Regions from separate parts of the Sporosarcina sp. G11-34 genome, predicted to be linked through region 2. Evidence: a T-box and tRNA genes for the amino acid it is inferred to sense, from the RefSeq annotation. Region 2 holds a T-box; the other holds one or more tRNA genes.
What was found. A T-box is a leader RNA that pairs with one kind of tRNA and senses whether it is charged. The one in region 2 lies ahead of leuS (leucine--tRNA ligase), so its partner is inferred to be a tRNA-Leu.
Positions count from the first base shown of each region.

Region 1: it encodes a tRNA-Leu, which carries the amino acid that the T-box ahead of leuS (leucine--tRNA ligase) is inferred to sense. The anticodon was not compared.

Region 1 is NZ_JAHNZW010000012.1:93,014-103,621, reverse strand. Features, by position in the region: tRNA gene KSU66_RS16460 (tRNA-Glu) at 1-27, shown strand, start outside; tRNA gene KSU66_RS16455 (tRNA-Val) at 40-115, shown strand; tRNA gene KSU66_RS16450 (tRNA-Met) at 213-287, shown strand; tRNA gene KSU66_RS16445 (tRNA-Met) at 325-399, shown strand; tRNA gene KSU66_RS16440 (tRNA-Asp) at 404-479, shown strand; tRNA gene KSU66_RS16435 (tRNA-Phe) at 542-617, shown strand; tRNA gene KSU66_RS16430 (tRNA-Tyr) at 652-736, shown strand; tRNA gene KSU66_RS16425 (tRNA-Trp) at 816-886, shown strand; tRNA gene KSU66_RS16420 (tRNA-His) at 911-986, shown strand; tRNA gene KSU66_RS16415 (tRNA-His) at 1,010-1,085, shown strand; tRNA gene KSU66_RS16410 (tRNA-Gln) at 1,096-1,167, shown strand; tRNA gene KSU66_RS16405 (tRNA-Gly) at 1,176-1,250, shown strand; tRNA gene KSU66_RS16400 (tRNA-Cys) at 1,260-1,333, shown strand; tRNA gene KSU66_RS16395 (tRNA-Leu) at 1,375-1,455, shown strand; gene KSU66_RS16390 (sugar porter family MFS transporter) at 2,553-3,905, shown strand; gene KSU66_RS16385 (SHOCT domain-containing protein) at 4,349-4,609, shown strand; gene KSU66_RS16380 (CueP family metal-binding protein) at 4,672-5,160, shown strand; gene ytxJ (bacillithiol system redox-active protein YtxJ) at 5,358-5,684, shown strand; gene KSU66_RS16370 (hypothetical protein) at 5,961-6,476, opposite strand; gene KSU66_RS16365 (B3/B4 domain-containing protein) at 6,505-7,197, opposite strand; gene queG (tRNA epoxyqueuosine(34) reductase QueG) at 7,255-8,463, shown strand; gene trmL (tRNA (uridine(34)/cytosine(34)/5-carboxymethylaminomethyluridine(34)-2'-O)-methyltransferase TrmL) at 8,430-8,903, shown strand; gene KSU66_RS16350 (NCS2 family permease) at 9,243-10,544, opposite strand.
Region 2 is NZ_JAHNZW010000009.1:119,140-129,747, forward strand. Features, by position in the region: gene KSU66_RS14425 (GntR family transcriptional regulator) at 1-206, opposite strand, end outside; gene KSU66_RS14430 (hypothetical protein) at 285-869, opposite strand; gene KSU66_RS14435 (RtcB family protein) at 1,077-2,186, opposite strand; gene KSU66_RS14440 (GNAT family N-acetyltransferase) at 2,203-2,718, opposite strand; gene KSU66_RS14445 (LysM peptidoglycan-binding domain-containing protein) at 2,840-3,667, shown strand; gene KSU66_RS14450 (DUF4825 domain-containing protein) at 3,928-4,479, shown strand; gene KSU66_RS14455 (SDR family NAD(P)-dependent oxidoreductase) at 4,480-5,202, shown strand; gene KSU66_RS14460 (class I SAM-dependent methyltransferase) at 5,370-5,957, opposite strand; gene KSU66_RS14465 (TIGR01212 family radical SAM protein) at 5,954-6,946, opposite strand; gene KSU66_RS14470 (CoA transferase subunit A) at 7,123-7,812, shown strand; gene KSU66_RS14475 (3-oxoacid CoA-transferase subunit B) at 7,834-8,496, shown strand; T-box leader at 8,536-8,756, shown strand; gene leuS (leucine--tRNA ligase) at 8,899-10,608, shown strand, end outside.

The sequences.
Region 1 (10,608 bases), on a different contig from region 2:
CGGGTTCGAATCCCGTAGGGGTCACCATTTATTTACCCAGGAGGATTAGCTCAGCTGGGAGAGCACCTGCCTTACAAGCAGGGGGTCGGCGGTTCGAGCCCGTCATCCTCCACCAAGTTTTTTAAAACATGTACTCTGTGTTTTAAAGAAACATCATCTAATAACACTCTTAGAGATACTAAAAACACATAAAGTAAGCTATATAATATTGTCGCGGGGTGGAGCAGTGGTAGCTCGTCGGGCTCATAATCCGAAGGTCGCAGGTTCAAATCCTGCCCCCGCAACCAATTTCAAAATATAATAAAATAACTATGATAATATTGTCGCGGGGTGGAGCAGTGGTAGCTCGTCGGGCTCATAATCCGAAGGTCACAGGTTCAAATCCTGTCCCCGCAACCAAAAAGGTCCCGTGGTGTAGCGGTTAACATGCCTGCCTGTCACGCAGGAGATCGCGGGTTCGATTCCCGTCGGGACCGCCATTTTTATTAAACTTATGATTTGAGTTAGATTGAGAACTTCTCAATCGACCCAAATTGACAGTGGCTCAGTAGCTCAGTCGGTAGAGCAAAGGACTGAAAATCCTTGTGTCGGCGGTTCGATTCCGTCCTGAGCCACCATTACAATTTTATTTTACTAGTATGTAAATACTTTGGTGGGGTAGCGAAGTGGCTAAACGCGGCGGACTGTAAATCCGCTCCCTCTGGGTTCGGCAGTTCGAATCTGCCCCCCACCACCATTTTTCTTCAAAGAATTATCAGCACGTATTTCATGTTGGAAACAACATAACAAATGTTTCAAAGTAATATTGTTATTCTAGGGGTATAGTTCAATGGTAGAATAAAGGTCTCCAACACCTTCGATGTGGGTTCGAATCCTACTACCCCTGTTATTTTTATTGTAATTTATTGTGGCGGCTGTGGCGAAGTGGTTAACGCATCGGATTGTGATTCCGACACTCGGGGGTTCAATTCCCCTCAGCCGCCCCATTTTTTCTAAATATTATATTACGGCGGCTGTGGCGAAGTGGTTAACGCATCGGATTGTGATTCCGACATTCGGGGGTTCAATTCCCCTCAGCCGCCCCATTTATATTTTTGGGGTATAGCCAAGCGGTAAGGCATCGGACTTTGACTCCGTCACTCGTTGGTTCGAATCCAGCTACCCCAGTTGTTTTTGCGGAAGTAGTTCAGTGGTAGAATACGACCTTGCCAAGGTCGGGGTCGCGGGTTCGAATCCCGTCTTCCGCTCCATTTTCTTTAGGCGGCATAGCCAAGCGGTAAGGCAAGGGTCTGCAACACCCTTATCACCGGTTCGATTCCGGTTGCCGCCTCCATTAATTTTCTTATTACGAATATAAATAAATATATATCTTTCGCCCGAGTGGTGGAATGGCAGACACGTCGCACTCAAAATGCGATGCCGCAAGGCGTGCCGGTTCAAGTCCGGCCTCGGGTATCAATAGTTCTTATACTTTTAAGTTAAATAAGTCCTAAAACATCTACAAATGTTGAAATAACAACATTTGTAGATGTTTTTTTATTTGGTTCTATAATATTTGTTGGGGTATTGATACAACTCGTGCATATAAATCTTAACATGAATATTCCAGGATTAAAAGATGTAATCATTGAAAATATTGAGGAAGTTGGCGATTGGACTTTTCTTTATGTATCGCTTCATAAGAAGCCACATACTTGTCCAGACTGTGGCCCAAATCCTTTAGGTAAGTTCTTTGCAAAGCCCCAAGTCTGTTCTAGTAAGTACCACAATCTGACCAAAACCCATACCTGTAGATAGAGCAAGTAAAACAATACGTAGTAGTCTAAACCCTTATCTAAACGGCTGACAAGCTCGTTAAATAGCTAAGGTCTTTCTCTTATGATTGCTTCGCTTGAATATTCCACGTTAAAGTAACTTTCCTTGTAAAGTCAAAGTGAATAATCATGTCTTCTACTGCATTACGTATACAAGACCTACAATGATAATTTAATTCCTCCACTGTTTCTTTACTTCGAGTGCTGCCCTAGTAATTAATAAATGCTTGATAATCTTGCCGAGTGATTTTTGGCAGGGGGATATCTTTAAAGTACGCTTCTACTATTTCTAGAGATCGCCCATAATGATATTTTGTTTGACCTTTATATTCATTTTACATAAATCTATCCACTTCTTGAAGTACCCAGCAAAAGGTTGCTCCAAGAAGTTAACTAGAATTCCTTTCCATAAACTTGTTTCAACTTCTACTACTCCCAGAAAGAAGTAGCAAAATCTATGTCGACTCGTCGAATTACTTAATCACGTATGCGAAACTAGTGCAGCTAAATAAGAAAGTTACAGAAATTTTAATATACTGGGTTATTCTTAAATTAAATGTATAGTAAAATAACTATTAATATGGTAAAATTAGTTAGATAATAAAATTAATTAACTAAGTGGAACGAGTACATAATAACGTTATTTATTTTATTAAAAAATCAAAAGACAATTGCAGTTAAATTGACTAATTGGAAACATATTCTGTGATTAATACAAGGCGAGAAGGGGTTAGGTTAATGGGTGGTAATGTTAATAATAAAATAATTTTTATCTTTGGAGCATTAGGAGGCTTACTCTATGGATTTGACATGGGCGTTATTTCAGGGGCATTGTTGTTTATTAAAAATGATATTCCTCTAACAACCTTCACTGAGGGGTTGGTAGTGAGTTCCATGCTATTCGGTGCGATTATTGGTGCAGGATTTAGTGGTCCTTTATCCGATAAATTCGGACGACGTAAGATGGTGTTCATGATATCTATTATCTTTGTAATTGGTTCAATTGCCCTGGCGCTTGCTCCAAATATGGAAATGCTTGTTATCGGCCGATTCATTATTGGTTTGGCTGTCGGGGGGTCAACTGCAATTGTACCAGTATACTTAGCTGAAATGGCGCCAACAGATCAGCGTGGGTCACTTGGTTCACTAAACCAGTTGATGATTACGGTTGGTATTCTTTCCTCTTACCTAGTGAACTACGCTTTCGCAGATGCGGAAGCATGGCGGTGGATGGTAGGTTTAGCTGTTGTTCCTTCATTTATTATGATGATTGGTGTGCTATTTATGCCAGAAAGTCCAAGATGGCTATTGGAGAACCGTAGTGAAAAGGAAGCACGTAAAGTAATGAGGTTAACCAGAAAACCTGAGGATATTGATAAAGAAATTCAGGAAATGATTGAGATTAATAAAATGTCGGAAAGCGCATGGAGTGTGTTGAAATCTGCATGGTTGCGCCCAACGCTCGTAATTGGTTGTGGATTTGCTTTATTACAGCAGATTATCGGTATCAATGCGATTATTTACTATACACCATCAATCTTAAGTGAAGCGGGATTAGGTAGTTCGGCTGCCATTCTTGGCACGGTGGGTATTGGTATAGTAAACGTGGTTGTAACAATCTTTGCAATCATGATTATTGATAAAGTTGATCGTAAAAAGTTATTGGTTATCGGAAATATTGGTATGGTTGCTTCCTTACTGACTATGTCAGCGCTGATTTGGACAGTTGGATTAGATACAAGTTTTGGGGCATGGATTATTGTGGGGTGCCTAAGTATGTTTATTGTATTCTTTGCATTTACTTGGGGACCAGTTTTATGGGTCATGCTTCCAGAATTATTCCCAATGCGTGCTCGTGGAGCAGCAACAGGTATCGCAGCACTCTCGTTATCAGTTGGTAGCTTGCTTGTAGCCCAGTTATTCCCAATGATGTCAAAGGCATTCGGAATTGGGCAGGTATTCTTGATCTTTGCTGCAATTGGTATCGTAGCCATGATATTTGTTATCAAATACCTACCTGAAACCCGTGGAAGAAGTCTTGAGGAAATTGAAGTAGATTTACGTAGACGGGCATCGGCCAAAGGAGTTTAGCTCGTAAAAGACATAGTTAAAAATTGAAAGTATATCTAAATGGCCTTAGCCCCAGATTTAATTGGGCTAAGGCCATTTAATTATTCTCCCCTGACATGGCAAGTAGTGCTACTATAGGAAAATGATACAACCATAATATTCTTTATCCTGTTCATTCTTATTAGGAGCGGTACGTCATTATTATTTTAAAAAGAGCTCCAGTGCAGCACCGGCGCTCAGTAATTACTATAATTATTCCCATGTGTTAAGCTAGCCGTATAGAACCTTCCTGATATAATTAATAAATAGGCGCTTACCCGACATGAATAATAAAGTCCGAAGTTTACAAAGGAATTTAAAGTAAGGGCTAGAGCTAGAATGATGACCAGATATTGGTGAGCAATAGGCAATGTTTTCTTTAATGAACGGGACGGGTCTAAATTATAAATAGAGGAGTGAATTTAATGGGGTTTCGGCATGGACCAGGATCACAACACATGATGGGCTATGGAAATTACGGTTTCTTTTGGATTGTGATTACAGTCGTTCTTCTGTTAATCATTTTTGTGTTAGTTTATAAACTATTTAAAAATAATAAAGGTTTACCAATGGAAATTGAAAAGAGTAATAAGGCACTAAATATTTTAAAGGAAAGATATGCCGGAGGTGAACTGACCGACGAAGAATTCACACGGAAAAAAGATTTATTGGACAAAAACAACTAAAATAATACAGATAGGTAGTGAAAAAAGTGGGATTCAAGAGAATTTCAATACTAGTATTTATTATGGCTTTATTGGTAGGATGTAGCAGTGGAAATAATGAAACAGAGTATGGCAACACAACAGACATTAAGAAATTAGTTAACGATTATACGGTGGGCAACGTAGAAGCTGCATCCGCATCAATTACATCTTCTGAACTTATCGTGACAGATGAAAATGAAGAAGTAACAACATACGAGCTTGAGGGCGAAGAATTCTTTGTATCGATTGCTCCGTTTATCAAACAAACACATCCATGTGATATTCATAGTTTAACTGGGTGTCAGGGCGAGCTTGTTCAAGAAGATTTTAATGTGCATATAGAAGATTCAAAAGGCAACATTATTCTTGATGAAAAGAAACGAACAGAAGCTAATGGATTTATCGATTTATGGCTACCCCGTGATGAGACTTTTAATGTGATTATCACACAGGGTGATAAAGAATCAACATCCAAAATTTCGACGTTTGATGGCGATAACACTTGTATCACAACTATGCAATTAGGATGAGAAAATAAATTTTACACAAGTACTAGAAAAGCAGATGGTTATGGGCTACGAGAATATATCATTGAACTTAAAGGCCGGGAATTAGTATGGGGAAGGGGTTCGGGATAATACTATCCCGATCTCCTTTTCCCTTTTATAGAGTATGCTAGGGGAGTTAGATGTAAAAATAGGATATAATTTTGGAGGTTGAGTACATATTGAAACGTATAAGTTCGGTCGAAGCTTGGCGGGAGTTATTGGAAAAGTCGAATGAACAACCTTTTCTTCTATTTAAATTCAGTATGACATGTGTAAGTAGCTTGTCTGCTAAGAAGGAATTGCAATCACTTGAAACGGAACTACCTATATATATGGTCGTTGTGCAAATGGATAGACCTGTTTCAAATGTGATTGAAACAGATTTAGGTGTAAAACATGAATCGCCTCAGCTATTAATTTTGAAAGACGGAAAAGGAATTTGGCAAGCTACTCACTATAAAATCAAGAAAAAACTTTTACAAGATGCAATTAATACCTACATTTAATGAACAGGATTCTATAGGCTAAATTATGTTCAAATAAAATTTACCAACATCAAAAATAATTCAACCAAAAAAATCGCTCCTAACCGTCGAAACGGAAGGAGCGATTTTCATAGAGGGAGACCAGATGAAGCTACTAAGTGTTTTTATACAATTGCCATGTATGGTTATTAGTAATCGGTCACAAAATAAATGGTAATAGGTCATTGGTTTACCAGCATTTATATATGATTGGTCCCCACTCTACGCCTTGGTGAGGAGTCTCACCTAACCAAGGGGTTAAAAATACTGACTATCATCAAAGGCTAGTGTGACCGAATAGTTTTTAGCATTAATCAAATTAGATAATCGGTGTGCATCCTTTTCAGCTTGTAAGGATTTGACACGATATTGTTCGGGATCAAATAGTGCAACCTGATAGACAGTTGTGTTGTCTGCATAGCCGTATTGGATCTCTTCTTTTTCGGCAGTTGAGAGCTCTTTATAAAAATGAGCTTTTGCTCGAAGTTGAGTTGCCAGTTCAATCGCTTCGACAATAGGAAGTTTTTGATTTTGGAATTCAATTTCATTGTCGATATTTGCACGATACATGAGGCGGTCCAGTACACGATTATCTAAGCGTACGCCGTCTAATTCCATATCTACGACTTCAAGTGTGCGCGTACCTCTAACCGGTGACATTCCCTTTTCAACTGTGGCGAAGGCAACTCGGCGCATTTCTTCTTCAAGTTCGTGAATCCGTGTTCTTAATATGCTTTTTAATTTAACAGCTTCTGCCAGTGTTATGTTAGCCATCTATTAATTCCCTCCAACGAAAAAGATATTAGTTTACTTTAATAGAAACCATCTCGTTATTCAAGACATATGAGTGAACGTCCCCACCGCTTACATTAGTAAACATATTGCCGGCCGCTGTTGTTAATTCAAGCGCTTCGTCAGCATCAAGTGATGGGCGTAGGAAGAACACTTGAAATATATTAGCCGTTTCCTCTGTCACTGCGGTGCGTGTAGAATCGATGTATGGACTTCCAAAAGGACCTGTTTCATCTGAAAGGACAAGCATGTTTTTTAATGAATTAAAACGACCATTTAGCCCATCGTAGCCTGTATCTTCGTTTCCAAGGCTGAGCGTAACGTTACCATTAAGCTTGTCTGCGTCGTAAATACCAATGGGCATTTCATATTGCAGTGAAAAAAAGCTATTTAGATCCACCGCTAAGTGATAGGGTTCTAAGTAGTTTAGCTTTTTAATTCGGCGCATGAGTGCTTCTAGGGAGTGACGATGGCGACTTGGGTCTGAACCGAAGGCTTTCCAAACATCTCGCCATTCCTTAACACCTGGAAAATCGGTAAGTGGTTTATCCGCAAGATCGAAATAAAGGTATTCCTGAAATAATTGTAAACGTCCTTTAATCATTTGAGGCGATTCTGAGACGATAGTTTTGGTATAATGGTTTATACCCAATTTTAAGTTGGGAACTGTTTCAAAAAGTACTGGATCCATTTCAAATTTCACTGTCATCATCCTTTGCATAATATTACTTCATTTTAACATAGAGAAAGGTGATTCTGTATGAACACAATCGAATTACAACAAGCAATAAAAGAGTATGCAGAATCAATTGGTATCGACAAGATTGGTTTTACGACTGCAGCACCGTTTCGAGAGCTAAAAAATCGTTTGGTACGCCAACAGGAGCTTGGTTATCAGTCCGGATTTGAAGAAAAGGACTTGGATAAACGAACGGAGCCCGCGCTACTTCTAGATCAGGCGGAGAGTATCATTGCAATTGCTATCGCCTACCCATCGCGCATGGAAAATTCACCGAGAGGGAAGAAAGGGGAGCGCCGGGGCATCTTTTGCCGAGCTTCCTGGGGAACTGATTACCATACGGTCCTAAGAGCAAGGTTGAGGCTTCTAGAGGCCTTTATCATAGAACATGTGCCGACCGCGAGAGTGAAGTCCATGGTGGACACAGGTGAGCTTTCTGACCGGGCCGTGGCAGAACGAGCTGGCATTGGCTGGTCTGCAAAAAACTGTTCGATAATTACACCTGAATTTGGTTCATATGTCTATCTAGGTGAAATGATTACGAACATACCATTTGAGCCAGACGAGCCAATGGAAGATGAATGTGGAGATTGTACCCTTTGCCTCGACGCATGTCCAACAGGTGCACTTATAGTAGGGGGACAGCTGGATGCAACGCGATGTATTGCATTTCTAACACAAACTAAAACAACAATCCCAGAAGAATTTAGGGATAAAATAGGGAATCGAGTATACGGTTGTGATACGTGTCAGACGATATGTCCAAAGAATCGAAAAAAGCATAATTTACATCAAGAGGTATTTAAACCAGATCCAGAACTTGCGAAACCACTTTTACAACCGATTCTTAGTTTGTCCAATCGCCAATTTAAAGAGCGATTTGGTGAAGTGTCGGGCTCATGGCGTGGAAAAAATCCGATTCAGCGTAACGCGATTATTGCACTTGCTCATTTCAAAGAAGAAGCTGCGGTACCAGAACTTGTTGGAATGCTTCAGAATGATCCAAGACCAGTAATGCGTGGTACAATTGCTTGGGCACTTGGCAAAATAGGGACAGAGGAAGGCTTTGTCGCAATGGAAAAATCTCTTGTGACAGAAGATGATAGTGACGTACGGATTGAACTTGAAAAAGCATTAGATGGATGGAAAAAAAAACAACTGAGTAAATACCAACCTATAATAGAGGACGTGCTGAAATGGCGATACATGTTGCATTATTTGAGCCGGTAATCCCGGCGAATACAGGAAATATAGCACGGACGTGCGCAGGAACAGGAGTTAAGCTACATCTGATTAAGCCATTGGGATTTTCGACAGAAGATAAAATGTTGAAAAGAGCCGGACTTGATTATTGGAGTAGTGTTGATCTTGAGTACCATGACGGGATTCGTGATTTATTTACAGCATACCCAGACGCGGTCTTTTATTTCGTGACGAAGTTCGGTAAGCAACCATATTCTGACTTCGATTATTCTAATGAATCGACGGATATATTTTTCGTTTTTGGGAAAGAAACGACTGGTTTACCAGACGATATCATTGCTGAAAATGAAGAACGGTGCTTGCGTATTCCTATGAATGACAATATCCGTGCACTCAACTTATCAAATACAGCAGCAATACTTATTTATGAAGCACTTCGCCAACAATCATTTCTAGAATTAAGTTAATATCATTTAAAAAGTAATTCTGTTGTGATATATTTTAAAAGTGTTTCTTAATTATTACGTATGCTATTGATGAAAATAAAAAGAGAGAACAAGCCTAGGCTTGTTCTCTCTTTTTTTATTTATGTTGATTGATGACCTTTTTTACTCTTTTGTTTAGTACCAGGCTTGTCTTCGTATCCGCCTGTAAAAATTGCTGTTAGGAATGCAACACAGACACCTAAAACTAATATAAGATTCATTACGCATACCTCCTATTGATTCCATAGTTGATACCTCTAGTATACCTTAATTCAATTGAAATTGAAATGCCTTGCCTTAATCATTAGCCAGAATTTCATTTTAATGAGGCAAGAAAAGTAACTGGTACGTAAACAATATTGCGAAAATGTATAAAAGTAGTGGGACCTTTCTCCATTGCCCTTTTACTACTTTCAAAATAGGATAAGTAATAAATCCAAGTGCAATCCCAGTTGCAATGCTTGATGTTAGGGGCATTGTTAAAATAATAAGGAATGCAGGGAATGCCTCATCAAAGGAATCCCAGTCAATCTCCTTAACAACACTGATCATTAAGCTCCCCACGATAATAAGCGCAGGTGCGGTAATCGCAGATACACCAGATAAAGCAAAGACAAATGGACCAAAAAATGCTGCGACCATAAACAAAATTGCAACGGTCAATGTTGTTAACCCGGTACGCCCTCCAACAGCAACACCCGAAGAAGATTCAATGTAGGCCGATGTAGGACTTGTCCCGAACATTGCACCGACTGATGTTGCAACAGAATCAGCAAGGAGAGCATGACGTGCGCGTGGCAAAGTATTCCCACGCATAAGTCCCGCTTGCTTAGCGACGCCAATCATCGTTCCAGTTGTATCAAACAACGTAACGATTAAAAATGCGAACACGACCCCGTATAGGCCGTGAGAAATAACATCACTCATCGCATTGATAGGGTTCCAAACAAGAATGCCCTCAGGTAAACTAGGCACTGCCCAGAAGCCTTTGGGGAAGGCAAGTTGTTTTGTGAAGACTGCCAGAATTCCGGTTAAAAACATCCCGATAAAAATCGACCCATAGATATTTAATGTCATTAGAATAACCGTTACAATTAACCCGAATAAGGCGAGCAGGACAGGCGGCGAAGTAAGATCCCCAAGTTGAACGAGATTCGTTTCGTGAGCCACAACAATGCCTGAAAGTTTTAACCCTATAAAGGCAATGAATAATCCAATTCCAGCTGTGATCCCGTGTTTTAAATTGTTAGGAATAGATTTAATCAGTTTTTCTCTAAATGGTGTTAATGATAAAATAATGAACAATATACCAGCAATAAACACGGCAGAAAAAGCCGTCATATAATCTAATTGCCCATCAGAGGCGAGGACAACGGATGTGAAATAAGCATTTAACCCCATCCCAGGTGCAATTGCGATTGGATAGTTAGCAAAAAGAGCCATCCAAAGCGTACCAACAGCTGCCGCGATAATTGTTGCAAGGAATACCTGATCGAACGGTACACCAGCTTCCGCAAGAATAAGCGGATTTACAAAAACGATGTAAGCCATCGTTAAAAAAGTAGTCATTCCAGCCAATACTTCAGTTTTAGCTGTTGTTTTATTTTCTTTTAAATGAAACAAGGTAACGCTCCTTTCAATACACGAATAATAATGAGACCACCCTTAATAATATTCGGTTTCCAGT
Region 2 (10,608 bases):
ATTTCTACAAATCCTTGAACTTCAAGTAGTTGCAAAGATTCGCGGATAGGTGTTCTACTTACACCCAGGGCTTTTGCAAGTTCTATGTCGTTCAGTTTTTCACCAGGAAGCAACGTTCCGTCAATAATCCATTGTTGAATTTGGATGAACGCGCTTTCTTTAGCAGTTTTACGAATTGGCTTCGCATGGTCATTAGGTACTGGCATTTTTCATCACCATCCATTATAAGACATTAACTATAGTATACAGGAAAACGGGTACTGATGATATATTGCATTTCACTATTAATTTGTTAGTGAGGAATGATCTTCAGAAATAGTTATATTGCCGTCGAAATCGACTATGATTCGATTATGATTAAACAACTCTATTTCGAGTGGACATGTTATGCTCATATTTCGGGAAAAGTACCATCTTCTGTTGGGTGGTACGAGAATAATATACCAATCCTCTGCTCCTAAAAAGTTAAGTGATTCTGACTTAATGGGATTATCATTACGACTTTGTATCCCAAGCTTTGCTATCTTTTTAGCAGTATTCATTACAAACGGGGTAGTAATGCTAATTTCGCTAATATCTAAGATAGAAGAAGTACTAAAATCACCGATAACTTTCCGATATCTCCGCCCTATGAATTCAACGACATTTCCCGCAGGATCCTCGAAATAAATGGCATCTGCATCAAAGCTCTTATAATAATGTTCGTCTCTTCCATCTTCAAGGTTTAAAAATACTCGACCATCCAACCAGTTTTTTGCAGACTCCATCTGATTACCATATATGTTAAACGCAAAATGATAAGCAGCAGGCTCGTCGCTATGAATAAATGTAAGGGTAGACTCACCGCCTTGGATTGTGAAACTATTCATTGTAGATTCGAGAAGCGGAAATTCTAGATCATTCAAATAAAAGTGCTGAACTTTTTTTAGTTTGTTGGTGTACAGTATGATGGATTTAAAAATCACCTTCACCTCCTGAACTATTCTATTGAAAGGGAAGTGCCAACTCTTAATGAGGAGAGCCTTCCAAAAACGATTAAGTCGCTACCTAACATAGCTAGAAATGGTCGTCATATCTTAATTAGCTTTAAAATTATAAATTGGTTTGATAATCTCGAGTACATCGACAGTCTCGCCGATATTGCGAATAATGTCCTCCATCTTTTTGTAAGCGAAAGGGGACTCGTCAACGGTAGCTTTTGTTACGGATGTGCTCCATACATCTTTCATCGTATCTTCAAATTCAGCCACAGTTACTTCTCGCTTAGCTTGTGAGCGACTCATAGTTCTACCTGCACCGTGTGGACCTGAGTAGTTCCAATCAGGATTACCTTTTCCGCGGCAAATCAGGGAGCCGTCTCGCATGTTCATAGGGATTATTACGATTTCACCAGCTTGTGCTGAAATAGCGCCTTTACGAAGGATCATATTGTCGAGGTCCACGTAATTATGAATTGTATCGAATTCAGAAATCGTCTTCCAGCCCATAGATTCAATAATTACTTCCGCCATTGTTTTTCTGTTCAGCGCTGCATATTGTTGAGCAATATTCACATCATGCAAATAATTTTGCATGTTTTCACCTTCGACATAGGCCATATCTTTGGTCATTGCTGGCTTCTCTTTCTTTTTGAAAAGTGAATCGACCGCAACTTTTTGGTAATGGTCAGATACTAATTTTCCTGGATTACGGCTTCCAGAGTGAATGACAAGATAAATACTCCCATCTTCTCCTTCATTAAGTTCTATGAAGTGATTTCCGCCGCCTAGCGTACCAATACTTACCCGGGCTCTGTTTTCATTAATAGGTGCAATAAACTTATCAAAAGGAATACTGGCTGCGTTTATATGCGCTTTCTTACGTACGTTCATACCGCTAGGGACATTTCTTCGAATGATTTGATCGAGGTTATTGAAATTAATTTGCTCTTTATCTACATCTAATTTAACGCAAATCATGCCACAACCCAAATCTACTCCTACAAAGTTAGGGACAATTTTGTCTGTAATGGTCATAGTTGTCCCGATGGTGCAGCCCTTTCCAGCGTGAAGGTCGGGCATCATTCGAATTTTTGAGTCATTTAAAAACTCCAGATTACACAGCTCATACACTTGTTGTTTTGCTGTTTCTTCTATTTCATCTGAGAAAACAACTGCTTCATTATACTTACCTTTAATTTTAATCAATAATATCCCTCTTTCATTATATTTTACGTTTATACATAAGTGATATGTCATTATCTTTTACGGTGGACCCGTAAGATAGCACTTCAGATTGGAAAATAAAGCCGCGAGCTTCATAAAACGGTATTGCGTAATTATTTCCTTTGGCCACGGCAACCCATTGTTCTTTAGCGCCGTATTTGTGCTTTTGTATTTTCGTGAAGAAGTTGAGAAGTCTTGTGCCAATACCGGCCCCGCGCATGTCAGGATCTAAATAAAACACGTATACTTCGCCGCTATCTACCGTTATCATGCCGCCACCAATAACACCGACAATAGTGTTTCCGATTTCAGCTACCAAATATCCGTGCCATTTCTTATCAATTGAGACGATTTCCAGTTCAATGCGTTGCAAGTTGTAATATTGCTCTATTAGTTCTTGAATATAGTCTTCTGAGAACAATTTTCCATACGTAAACCACTGGCTCGCTACTAGTACGTCCGAAATTCCTTGCACGTCTCTTATAGTAGATTGCCTAATTACTATCGAATCCAAGCTGTTCACCCCGTGTCTGTAATATAACGACGATGTTCTGTAACATAAAGTGAAGATTTTTGTAATCTCCCTGTAACATGAACCTGTTATGCTCATTATAGTCTAAAAAACGTGAGGAGTAATGTATTTGAAAAAAGTATTCACAGCACTTCTAGTTGCATCAGCGGTTTTAATTGGTGGAGCAGCAGAAAGTTCAGCAGCCTCAGAGCACTCAGTAAAAAAAGGTGATTCATTATATAAGATATCAGGGATACACGGGGTTTCCGTTTCAAACTTAATGAACTGGAATAACTTGAAGTCAACTGTAATTTATCCAAATCAAAAATTGGTTGTTGGAAGTAAGACGGTTAAATCTAGTGCTAGTAAGACAACTAAGTCTAGTGCATCTGCTACAGTTTACAAGGTTAAAAGAGGAGATTCGCTCTCTAAAATAGCCAAGATGTACAAGGTATCCGTCTCAAATCTAAAATCATGGAACAACTTAACTTCAACGATTATTTATCCAAATCAAGCGTTGAGCGTTAAGGGTAGTGCAAGCGCAGCTCAGAAATCAACAGTTGCACCAAAAGCCGCTGCTAAGTCAGCACCGAAAGCAGCTGCGAAGGCTAAACCAAAAGCAACACAAAAAACACCGTCACGATCAAACGAACCTGAGGGGAAGAAATCATTTACGGTAAGTGCCACAGCATATACTGCTAGTTGTACTGGATGTTCTGGAATAACGAAAACAGGTATTAACTTAAAGAAAAATCCTGGTATGAAAGTTATTGCAGTAGATCCAAGTGTCATCAAACTAGGAACGAAAGTACATGTTGAAGGTTACGGATATGCAGTCGCAGGTGATATCGGCGGGGCAATTAAAGGAAATAAAATCGATGTATTCATTCCAACGAAAAACGCTGCCTATAAATGGGGACGTAAAAACGTGAAAATAACGATTCTAGATTAATAGTAAGAGTTAAGAGAGTTTGCTAGCCATTCAATGGTTAGCAAACTCTTTTTTTGAAATGTAATGTGTTAGGCTTATTTGTAATATAAGCGGCTTTTTGAATTACACTTATAATTTACTAGTAATCAAGCAATCTTCAGTCGAAGCGTTGATATTCAGTGAGAATTAAGCGTAATGTGTTAAATAATATTTCTTTTTTGTATTCTAACTGATACAATTGTAATAATTGAAACAAACCTCAAAAAGAAAGTGTGAAGTAGTTGAATAAAAGAAGACTTATGATAACCATCGTTGTATTAATAGGCGTTCCATTATTTATTTGGATCCAATTTTTCGAGGTTCCAAATAAAGTGAAAATTGGGGAGGCTATAACACAACAAGATCCAGAAACGCACCAGTTCCAAGATGTGACTTCATTTGAAGATCCTTATATGGGCGATAGTTCGAATATAGGGGGGCTCTTTCAGGCGTTGCCTTTAAATCAAGATAGAGGGACTTTGGAAATGGATTCCGAGTCATTCTCACTTATTGTAAATTATAATACAACGACTGCTGATCTTGGGATTAAAGCAGAGCAAGGCGTAATCTATAACACAACTGCAGCCTTTACACTTATCGGAAATCTACAAACAGTCGAGATGCGTTTTGAAGACAAGTCATATACTGTAACGCGAGAGAATGTTGAAAAGTGGTTCGGGACAACTCTTGTAGACTTTAAGGATCCTGAAATGTTTAAGGAGAAGGTTCAAGACAAACTTAAACAAGCAAGTATTGATGATTGGATAATGGTTTATACAGAAGGAGAATCATAATTGGATATCGTTATTGTGACAGGTGCTTCGAAAGGGATTGGGTTTGAAATTTCGCAACAGTTGGAAGCAAAAGGAAAGAAAGTGATTGGGATTGCAAGGACTATGCCGGAAGATAGGGCTGGTTTTGTTAGTGCGGACCTTTCTGATACGGATTGTCTTGAAAATCTAATTACATCAATAATTGATGAGCATATTGAAATTGCCACTTCGTTTACACTTATTAATAACGCAGGAATCGTCGATCCAATTGGATTGATAGGTTCTGTTCAAGCGGAAGTAATTGCAAAAGCAATTGCAGTTAATTTAACCGCACCAATGCTAATTACCAATGCGTTTATTTCAAGACTCGAGAACTTCGAGAACAAGAAGCGAATCGTTAACATTTCCTCAGGAGCAGGACGTAACGCATATGAAGGTTGGGGAACTTATTGCACAACGAAAGCAGGGCTAGACCATTTTAGCCGTGTGGTCGCACTCGAACAAGCAACTGCAAAGTATCCAATTGAAATCGTTGCAATCGCACCCGGTATTATAGACACAGGTATGCAAGAAACGATTCGTGCAAGTGGTGCAGATGCATTCCCACTTCTAGACCGGTTTATTGACTATAAAGAAAAAGGTCTACTAAGTAGTGCAGAAGAAACGGCACAGAAACTCATTGCATTTATGGAAAATGAAGACTTCAAAGCGGTAGGACCAATTGTTGATATTAGAGATTATTAAAAACGTATGGGCAATAGAATGATAGAAATCGTTTATTTAATATTAAAATAAAAAACAGACAGCCAATTCAACTGGAATTGGCTGTTTGTTTTCGTATATTTATTTGAATTTATTTTTTAAAATAAAATCAAGACTGGGACACCATTGAGTTTTTACATAAAGTCTACCTATTTCGTTAGCCTTGGCTCTTCGAATGCTCTCATCTTTTCAAGTGCAATAAGAAATGGAGGGTTATTTTGTTGATTTAGAACTTCATATTTAGCGACGTTAACATCTGCTTGATGAAGGGTTTTTACATAGTCAAGAAGTGCGTCTCCTTCAGTTTTTCCACCATCATGTCCAGTGTACACTGAAATTGCGATGGTGCCACTTTTTCTCAACATACCTAGTAGTGTATGTACGGCTTTAATGGTTGTTTCTGGTTTGGTGACGATTGATGAATCAATACCATGTGGTAAATAGCCAAGATTGAAAATTGCGCCGCTGATTGGTTTGTTTACATATTTTTGAACGTTATCATGGCTGTCCAAAATCAGTGACACGCGGCTTGTTAATTCGCCAAGACGTTCTGCCGTCGATTCGAGCGCAGCCTTTTGAATGTCAAAAGCATAAACATGACCTTTTTCACCGACATGTTCTGCTAAGAAAAGTGTATCGACACCATTACCTGCAGTCGCATCGACTACAAGTTCACCGGGTTTTATTGTTTCCGCAAGTACTTGTCTTGCGAAAGGGAGGACTCTCAAAATTTTCATGTTAAACTTGCTGCTCCTTTAAAGTATTTTCCTTGCCAGCTGTTGCGTCGTTCTAGTTCTTTATCAATCCCGTTTAATACTTCCCACTTTGTGACACTCCACATAGGGCCAATCATGAGTTCAATTGGACCATCGCCTGTAATTCGGTGAACAATCATATCGGGTGGAAGTATTTCGAGTTGATCTGCAACTAGGCTAATGTACTCGTCTTTTTCAAGAAATTCTAGCACGCCTTTTTCGTATTGCTTTACCATTGGCGTCCCTTTTAATAAGTGAAGTAAATGGATTTTAATCCCTTGCACATCAAGTTTCGCAACTTCGCGTGCGGTTTCCATCATCATGTCATGATCTTCCATTGGAAGTCCATTAATAATATGGCTACAAACGCGAATCCCATGTTTTCGAAGTTTATTGACGCCTTCAACATAAGTTGGATAGTCATGTGCTCGATTTATTAGATTGGCTGTTTTTTCGTGTACGGTTTGTAGGCCAAGTTCAACCCATAAATATGTACGCTCATTTAATTCTGCTAAATATTCAACGACATCATCTGGTAAACAGTCGGGTCGTGTGGCAATCGAAATGCCGATAACATCATCTTGCGCAAGGGCAGCTTCAAATTTCTCTTTTAATTTAGCAAGTGGTGCATGTGTATTTGTGTAAGCTTGGAAATAGGCCATTGGTTTACCGTCTTTCCATTTCTTATGCATCCGCTCACGAATTTCCGCAAACTGTACATCAATGGGGTCTACTCGGTCTCCCGCGAAATCTCCAGATCCTGCAACACTACAAAATGTACAACCACCAAATGCGACAGTACCGTCACGATTCGGGCAGTCAAAACCTGCATCTAATGCGACTTTGAAAACCTTGAAACCAAATTCATCTTTTAAATAACGTGACCATGTATAATATCGTTTTCCTTCAGTTGGAAATGGCAGATTTAACTTGTCCAATTTATTCACTCCTCTAAAGGGACATTGTATCATGTTTAATGATGGGTATACCATTAGATTGGTGTTTTAAGACTCCTGAACTGAATTGAAAGTTGTTCAGAGTTTTGAGTAAAATATTCAGATGTGTTCCTTTCATTGCAAGATTGAGAGAACTTTGTTTTAATTGAGTAGAGAATAGTAAGAAAAAAGATTCGAGGGGGGCATTACTAATGAAACCAATATATACATCTGCAAAGGAAGCGATTGCAGAAATTCAGGATGGCGCGACAATAATGGTTGGAGGATTCGGGCTCGTTGGGATTCCGGAACAGCTTATATTGGCGTTAGTTGAAAAAGGTGTGAAAGACCTAACCGTAATATCTAATAATTGTGGAGTCGATGAGTGGGGACTTGGACTTCTATTAAAAGAAAAACAAATTAAAAAAATGATAGGTTCTTATGTTGGTGAAAACAAAGAGTTTGAGCGGCAAGTCCTTTCGGGCGAAATCGAAGTCGACTTAACACCACAAGGGACGCTTGCTGAAAAAATTCGTGCAGGTGGAGCTGGAATACCAGCATTTTATACGCCCGCGGGTGTTGGAACGACAGTTGCAGATGGGAAAGAAATCCGTGTGTTTGACGGGAAAGAATATGTTCTTGAAGAAGCACTTCGAGCGGAATTTTCATTAATTCGCGCGGCAAAGGCTGATAAGTTCGGAAACCTAATTTATAATAAAACAGCACAAAACTTTAACCCGATGATGGCTGCGGCGGGGGCTATTACCATTGCAGAAGTTGAGGAGATTGTCGAAACCGGCGATCTAGATCCACAAACGATTCATACACCAAGTATTTACGTTCAAGGGCTTTTACAAGCGAAGCAAGAAAAACGAATTGAGCGTCTAACGACTCGAAAGTGAATGGAAAGGGGACTGCTTACAATGGGACAAGTTAATTTTAGGGAACGAATCGCAAAGCGCGCGGAAAAAGAAATTGAAGATGGGAACTATGTCAACCTCGGAATTGGTATGCCGACGCTTGTCGCGAATTATATTTCTGATGATAAAACGGTGGTACTTCAGTCGGAAAATGGGCTTCTAGGAATTGGGCCATTCCCGACAGAAGATGAAGTGGACCCTGATTTAATAAATGCGGGGAAAGAAACAGTCACATCCATTCCTGGTTCAGCATTCTTTACTAGTGCTGAATCATTTGCGATGATTCGCGGGGGACATGTTGACGTTGCAATTCTTGGCGCAATGGAAGTATCCGAAAAGGGTGACCTTGCGAACTGGATGATTCCGGGGAAGATGATAAAAGGTATGGGCGGCGCGATGGACCTTGTTCACGGTGCTAAAAAAATCATCGTAATTATGGATCATGTTGCAAGAGATGGATCTGCTAAAATTAAGAGAGAATGTGAACTGCCGTTAACAGGGAAAGGGGTCGTGCACAAGATTATTACGGAACGTGCATCGATTGAAATCACTCCTGAGGGAATGATACTAAAAGAAGTGTTTGAAGGATTCACTGTGCAAGATGTGATTGATTCGACAGATGTCGATTTAATTACGAAGGATGTTGTTGAAAACGTTAAGTTGTAGTTGTGAAATGTCGTATATTCGGGTAAGCTAGAATAAATAGTAATGGCAGTGATGAGGAGTAGTAATCTATAGGCGTCACATTTAGAGAGTCGGCGGGTGGTGCAAGCCGATTGTGACGTATTGAGATGAACTCACCTCAGAGCCTGTATGAGTGAAATTTAGTAGCTTATACCGTTTTCCGCGTTAAGGTTACAAGTTGGACGGTTTACCGTCAATTTGGGTGGCACCGCGGGAGTTTGTAGACAAATCTCGTCCCTTAGATTATTAAGGGACGGGATTTTTTCTTTATAACGTCCCAAATTGTAAATTTAAGGATGACCTTATAAGCGCAACTACGGCTCTGCTGTCACCTAGAGGCTCGGCAATCACCGAGTTTTCTTTATTTTGAAGGAGGAGTTTTTGTTGGGTTATAATCATGGACAAATTGAGAAGAAATGGCAAAACTATTGGAAAGAAAATAAAACGTATAAAATGATTGATAATCCGTCACAACCAAAGTTTTATGCACTGGATATGTTCCCATACCCATCAGGTTCAGGACTACATGTTGGGCATCCGCTTGGTTACATCGCGACGGACATTATTAGTTCATTCAAAAGGAAACAAGGGTATAATGTGCTCCATCCAATGGGGTGGGATGCATTCGGTTTACCAGCGGAGCAGTACGCAATCGACACGGGTAATGACCCCGCTGAATTTACGGCTAAAAACATCGCAACATTTAAAAGACAAATGCAGGATCTCGGATTTTCCTATGACTGGGATCGTGAAATAAATACGACAGATCCATCTTATTATAAATGGACACAATGGATTTTCATTCAGCTTTATAATAAAGGGCTTGCGTATATTGATGAAGTTGATGTCAATTGGTGTCCGGCGCTCGGAACTGTACTTGCGAACGAAGAAATCATCGACGGTTTATCTGAACGGGGTGGACATCCAGTTGAACGCCGTCCGATGCGTCAATGGGTGTTGCGTATAACGAATTATGCAGATCGTCTACTTGAGGATTTAGAAGACCTTGATTGGCCTGAGAGTTTGAAGGATATGCAACGCAACTGGATTGGACGTTCTGAGGGGGCGCAGCTCACTTTTGAAGTAGAAGGTACAGATTATTCTTTTGAAGCGTTTACGACACGTCCAGACACGATTTTCGGCGCAACGTATGCAGTGCTTGCTCCTGAACATAAGTTAGTTGCTAAGATTACGACACCTGAGCAAAAAGAAGCGGTTGCTGCGTATTTAGATGAAGTAAAACTGAAAAGTGATTTAGAAAGAACTGATCTTGCAGACGAGAAAACGGGTGTATTCACAGGTTGTTACGCCATTAACCCTGCAAGTGGCGAGAAAATGCCGATTTGGATTGCTGATTACGTTTTAGTGTCATACGGAACTGGCGCGATTATGGCTGTACCTGCGCATGATGAGCGTGACTATGAGTTTGCGACGAAGTTCGAGCTTCCGATTGTTGAAGTTGTTTCGGGCGGAGATATTTCTAAAGAAGCTTATGTCGGTAATGGTACTCATATTAACTCAGGTTTCCTAGATGGCCTTGGGCAAGATGAAGCGATTGAAAAAGCAATTGCTTGGTTTGTAGAAAAAGGAACAGGTGAAAAGAAAGTAACGTACCGTCTTCGCGATTGGTTATTTTCAAGACAGCGTTATTGGGGAGAGCCGATTCCGATTATTCACTGGGAAGATGGCACGATGACTACTGTAGATGAAGCTGATTTACCACTTGAATTGCCAGTGACTGACAATATTAAACCGAGTGGAACAGGTGAATCACCTTTAGCAAATATCGAAGAGTGGATCAATGTAACTGATCCTGAAACAGGAATGAAAGGTCGTCGTGAAACAAATACGATGCCGCAGTGGGCTGGAAGCTGCTGGTATTACCTTCGCTATATAGATCCACATAACGATGAAATGGTGATTGACCCTGAATTAGCAAAACGCTGGTTACCGGTAGATACATACGTCGGCGGTGCAGAACACGCGGTACTTCACTTACTGTACGCACGTTTTTGGCACAAAGTGCTATATGATATCGGTGTAGTTCACACGAAAGAACCGTTCCAGAAATTGTTCAACCAAGGTATGATACTT